DNA from 2 places in the Paenibacillus sp. 1182 genome. Region 2 is predicted to be linked to the other one. Evidence: riboswitches for the same ligand, from Rfam matches in the RefSeq annotation. Region 2 holds a riboswitch; the other holds the start of a gene.
The links. A riboswitch is a leader RNA that binds a small molecule or an ion and turns the genes downstream of it on or off. The one in region 2 is predicted to bind cyclic di-GMP.

Region 1 (3,193 bases), on a different contig from region 2:
TTCATGCTGACTTTCCCACATTAGACGTGCCATCGTGTCGCCTTTTTCATCATAGTATTCTACTTTTAAATCTACCATTTTGCCTGCTTCCAAAGTCATACTGCCTTTACGCTCTGTCCAGCTTTGTTTGAACCAGCTGTCAATCACCAACTTGCCGTCTACCCATACACGGATACCATCATCGGATATCGTGGTGAACGTATAGGTCTCGCTATATTGCGGTTTGATTTTACCCGTCCAGCGAACCGAGAACTGATCGGCATTCACCTTAGGGTCAGCTGCATTGGCACGCCAGTTGTAGTCCAGCTTGCTATCTGTACGGATCAAAACAGGACTTCCATTCAAATTCATATTGTTAAAATATTCGCCACGCAACCCGTTCACATATACCACATCAGGAACAGAAGGAGGAGTCGGAGCTGGGGGAACGATCACTACTGGCGGAGCCGGGATAGGCTCACTTTGTCCCTCGTCCGGTAAGGTCGGTATATCTGTCCCAGGTGGTTGAATCGTTTCCAATCCATTCTTCACATCATCCCGCGTCAAACTCCTCGAATCATTCATATAATCCTGAATTTGATTTGTTGTGTTATTCTCAGTCAGCATCTTGCCCCAAGTCATGGAATATACCCATTTAGGTTGAGCCTGCAACACCTCAGAACTAGGCATCTCACCGTGCTCCCCAATGGCAATCGGCTTATTCCGTGCCAGCCCAAGCAGACCTTCGTAATGACTTTGCTTAAAATCATTGTTGTAAATATCTACTGCCAAGATGTCCACTCTGTCATCCCCCGGGTATTTCGGGGTGTACGGGACAGTATACGAATTGGGCGCATTCGGACTCCATACCCACAGCAGATTGTTCAATTGATGTGTGTTGGTAAAACGGTCGTACATGATATTCCATAGCTGATTGAAATTATTTTTGTTTCCCCACCAGAACCAGTCGCCATTCATCTCGTGGTAAGGTCTCCACAAAACCGGAACCCCTGCATCACGAAGCTGCTTTAACGATACAGCGACCTTATCCAGATCGGCAATGAGGAGGTTATACTGCGTAGTACCTGGGGTCACGTATTTGTTGAACTCTGTCTGACTTACTTTCGCCTGTACATTGGCCCAAGTCAGTGGCCTACCTGGTAGCGCTTCATGAAAAGTCATCGTCACAATACCACCGGATCTGTCCCAACGGATAGCACTATCGACGACATTTTTACGTTGCGCTGCTTCTGTAGCGTCAGATTGACCAGAGATAGCTCCCATCTCATAGCCGTGTACACCTACATATGCCTGACTGATTTTTTGGACCTTGTTACTTAATTCATCCGGACTTTCCAAATAATCATGCTGACCGGTGACTATTTTTTTCCCTGAGATGTTGAGTAAATAATTGTATAGTTCACGGGCCTGAATAGAAGCGTCCGAATTAACAGGTTGTAATGAAGCGGCATTCGCCACAGACAGAGAATCACCAAAACCGACGGGCAACAATGAAAAAAGTATAACAACGGGGAGTACATGACGTATCAGTCGATACAGAGGAATAAAATTGAATCTCACTTTCGCTCTTCCTTTCGGTAGCCAGGCTGCCATCCTTGTGGAAGGCCCTTTAGCTTTGCGTACCTGCCTTTCGACAGGGCTGCGTTTATCGTTGGAAGGAGTTTGGATTCCTTCTTACCCTAAGTATCGACTTTATTTTACCAAAATTTAATAGGTCATGTTCATGAATTTACAGGTTTTCGCCCAAATTCGACAGTTTGGGCCATGAATTTTCATGAATTTGTCTTTTTTTCGTTTTCACGAAAATAATTATGAGATAAATTGGTGACGGGAAATTTCATTCCAATCCATACAAAAGCGGACAATATCCTCTTCAACCAATTCAGAGCCAGTCTGCACCTCAATAAAATCCACATCGGTCACAGCCAAAATGCTATGCTTCGTCCCTTCAGGAATGCGGACTACATCACCAGCCTTTACTTTGTGTAGCTTCTCATTCAAAATAATTTCCGCTTCACCGCTAATAATGGTCCAGATTTCACTCCGTTTGAAATGAAGCTGGTAGCTGATATTTTTGCCTTTTCGTACGCGGATTCGTTTGGTCAATACCTCGTTACCCTCGTCATATTTGACATAATCCACAACCCGATACTGCCCCCAACGACGTTCTTCATACATTGGACGCTGATCATGAGCCTTGAGCACTTCTTTAATACGAGGACTTTCTGCCTTATTGGTCACAAGAATGCCATCCGGGCTAGCGGCTACAATCAGATCATTCGTTCCAATGATCGCCACAGGAATGTCCAACTCGTTAATAAGACTCGTATTGACGCAATCCTCCGTTACTACACCTCTGCCCACTTGTTGATTAGACATTTCTTCTGTGAGCGTATTCCAAGTACCTAAATCCTTCCAAAAACCATCATACGGAAGAACTACAATGTCCTTTTCCTTCTCGACTACTTCATAGTCAAAACTGATTTTTTCCAGAGATGCGTATTGCTTTTGCATTTCTTCATAATTCAGCGGCAATCCCTTGGATGCCAAGATATCCAGCAAATAACTTAATTTGAACGCAAAAACCCCGCAGTTCCATAGAGCATTGCGTTCAATCAGACGCTCCGCCTGCTCCCGGTCGGGTTTCTCTTGAAAATGGCTCACTTCGCGGTAGCCAGTGCTACCTTGGGTGGCATCGTTTTTCGGAATAATGTAACCATATTTCTCTGAAGGATAGGAAGGGACAACCCCGATTAATGCAAGCTTGCCTTCACTCTCCTGAAGCGTATGTTCCAGTTGGGCTACGGAGGCGAAGAAAGCATCCTCAACATAAGGATCTACAGGCAATATAGCTACAATTTCATCAGGTGAAACACCCGCAATGGAATATAAATAAGTCGCTGTCAGCGCAATCGCAGGAAAGGTGTCTCTGCGTTCTGGCTCAACAATGATACGCGTATTCGGCCCAACCTGACTCTGGATCATTTCGACCTGTGCTCTCCCTGTCGCAATAAACGAGGATTCTGATAATCCGTTGTCTCCCAATTGTCTCCATACCCGCTGTACCATGGATTCCGAAGTCCCCTCCGGGCTCTCCAGTACCTTCAAAAATTGTTTGGAACGGGAATCGTTGGACAAAGGCCATAATCTTTTACCGGAACCACCAGACAAAAGTACGAGCTTCATAACTCTC
Region 2 (3,193 bases):
AAGCCCCCGTTTGGAAACACATCGTGAATGACAATATTTTTCATGGTGTACAAGTCTGTATTAATGGTAATCACCCAAGGTATGATTTTGGTGTTGTAATTGGGTGTGTCATACATTTTAGTCATAACTCCGCTTGTGATTTCTGTCGATACGATCTTCTGGATTCCATCTGAGGTTATGATGTTTATAACTTTTCCATTTTCATAGACACGGCCTCTGGCTTGAGTCTGGTATCGGATGGTATAGGCTGAATCTACGTCAAAGTTAAATTGAAGTTTGAAGCCGTTGCGGTCCGGATAATCAACTGGGATGACAGTATACGCCCACGATGGGAGTTCCTCCAGCGTGTTTCCTTTAAATACTTTCAAGGAACCGGGTAGCAATTCTTGAGTTTTGTTGAAATGATCAATTAAAAGAGCTTTGGCTTCGGGGATTTTTGTCTCGCCGAAGTTGTATCGTATGGCCCACGAGAGTGTTTGTGTGGCATGATCATATTTTTCAACCTTTTTGGACAAAAACTCACCACGTTCTACCTGAACAGTACCGGTAGCAGCAACGTTCTCTATCGCATCTCCTGAAAGCGTTGCTGTGTTGGAAAAACGAGTTTCGTCGCCAGTAATGCGCGTGGAATATTGAATCTGGTAGGCTGTGTTCATGCTATCGTCTTGAAAACGAATCACAAACCCTGTCCCGGCTTGATCTGCTTCAATGGCATATTCACTCGCATTTACTAGGTCTCGAACAACGGTCGATCCGTCGATATTGACTTGGAGATGATAGAGCCGGATAGAGTCTCTTCTGAGTTCCAGTCCTAAAGGAATTGGATCGGTGATGAAGGCATGCTTTACGGTGTTTAGCTGTTTGTTCACATCAATGGTCCAGTCGATCTGATTTGTGCCAGCTAGTTTCCCTTGTTTGCTTAGGGTCGGCCCTGACTGGGGCTTTACATTCACGACGACCGTTTGCACCCCGCCTTTGATCGGAATCGCAATGATGACCTCTGTACTACCTTTCACTATTTCTTTTGTAAACTCGGTTTTGATTTGCAGTTTGCCGCTGACATTGGAATGAGTCTCTACATATGGGTTAAAGGTCATGATCACCTTGCCCTGACGATCTACTGTGAAGTATCCCACGGTTCCGTCGGTAGTGACTAACGGAGATGAGATATCAGTGTAGATGACAAACTGTTCTGGTAAGTGAAAGGTGAAAGTGTCTCCTGACTTATAGGTATTGTCAGGAAGCTCCCATTCATAGCCTAGTTGGATGGCTGATCCGATGTCGAATTGGCTGTCGGGACTATATACTGCATCAATGACATGCCCTGATTCGTCGGTCAGGCTCAACTTCGTTAGTATGCTCTGCGGAGTTGCATCATGTTGAGATTTTGAACTGACTGCTCCTTGAACGAAGGGGGGCGTGTTTGAAGGAATCTCCCTGGGGGGTTCAAGGTTTGGGACACCGTATACAGCATCCGTAACGGTATGTGTAGGATCGGATACAGCACTCTGCCGCAGTTCTGGGGCTGGAGCATCTGCGTAAGCCAGTGTTGCGTTGAAAAAGCTTTGGACAATGAGCAATAAGGCAATGATCATTACATTTATTTTTGTTCTCATGCTCCAAGTGATTCTCCTATTCATCGTAATATGGCAATGCTTCGTTCGAAATTAGTATATTCAGCATGCTAGGCTGACATGACTATCCCAATAGAAAAAAAAGCCCTGATCATAGCGATCAGGGCTTTTTTCGAGATAGGCATAGCAAATTGTGGTGGATCTATGTAAAAAAGGGCATAATAAAAAGCTCGTTCATCTGGTAGCTGGCTGCCATCCGGATAGGAAGGCCCTATAGTTTTGCGTCACTGCCTTTCGACAGCTTTGCCATTAACTTGAATAGCTTGTGCGTCTATCATCTATCAAACTGGTTTCATGTAACCTCTCATTTACAGCTTGGAACGGTTCCCCCACTTTTTGCGGAAGGAATGAGGTGTTTCTCCTACATGCTCCTTGAACAGGTTAATAAAATGGCTCGTATTGGGAATACCTACGTACCTTGCGATATCCACAATGGACATGTCACTGGTTTTAAGCCAGCTTTGAGCGGCCGTGATACGGACATTAATGAGATAATCAATCGGAGAGAAACCGATCTGCTTTTTGAAATTTTTAGCCAGATTAAACTTGTTTAATTCAAACATATCTGCCAGCGAGTCCAGTGTTATTCGCTCACAGTAGGACTGATCCAAATATTGCTGTACCCGACGTACTTCGCTGAGGGTTTCAGCATTCACATGCTGGTGATCATAGGGATGCTGCAAGATGCACATCAGTATTTCACCAATGAGCCTGGACGTTAGCAGTTCAGCGGAAAGACTTCTGTCAGACTGCCCACAAATCAGAGCATGCAGTTTGTCCAATATAATATACGGATTATGCATGGATATTACCGGTTTATTATGCTTGGCAAATTGTTCGTAAAAGTTTCCGATCAGGTTGCCGTACAGGTATAAGCTGATAAACTCCCAGGCTTCATGACCGGAGGTGCTATATTGCACATACTCCTCACAATTAATAAAAAACAAATCATGAGGCTTTAAAATATATTTTTTGTCCCGGTATAGTAATTCTCCCTTACCAGACAACGTAAAAACAAGCAAAAAAGAGGCGAGTTCTTTTCTTTCCACCGTAAAAGCAGAAGTTTTTTGGAAGTAGCCTAATTCCTGAATATATAAAAGGGATTGCTTGGCAAAAGCGGAGGGAGTGCGCACAATTACGACAGGTTCGCCGTTCCAGAGGCCCTCGTTGTTTTTTTGGTCTGTTGTCATATTCAATTCCTTTACAAAGAAGCAATTTTATCTAGCTTATCTTGGTTTGATTTAACCAATATATAATGGCTGATTAAACATGATTTACTATATATAAAAGTTTATTTTATCACATGAAATATGTCTATATATCAAAATATGTTTGTAAGTTTTATAGAAGCCTCGCTCTTATGGACATCTAACCTGATCATCCGTATAAAAGGTCGAATATTGTTGAAAGAATTCTGAGGTCATCATGGATTCAAATCCTTTCTGGGGTCAAAGATAGAATTAGTGCTGAAAAAGATATCTTACATGCCCATTCAACTTTTCCCTTCACTTCTCCTTTCGGTTTAAGAAATTTAGGACTTGGTTCTGATAAAATGGTTC

Region 1: another riboswitch for cyclic di-GMP. It lies ahead of JOD82_RS16090 (glycosyl hydrolase); the one in region 2 lies ahead of JOD82_RS11600 (LPXTG cell wall anchor domain-containing protein).

What each region holds. Positions count from the first base shown of each region.
Region 1 covers NZ_JAFICR010000007.1:217,590-220,782, forward strand. The annotation lists gene JOD82_RS16090 (glycosyl hydrolase) at 1-1,560, opposite strand, end outside; cyclic di-GMP riboswitch class I at 1,574-1,654, opposite strand; gene JOD82_RS16095 (sugar phosphate nucleotidyltransferase) at 1,810-3,186, opposite strand.
Region 2 covers NZ_JAFICR010000005.1:32,383-35,575, forward strand. The annotation lists gene JOD82_RS11600 (LPXTG cell wall anchor domain-containing protein) at 1-1,616, opposite strand, end outside; cyclic di-GMP riboswitch class I at 1,812-1,892, opposite strand; gene JOD82_RS11605 (AraC family transcriptional regulator) at 1,943-2,824, opposite strand.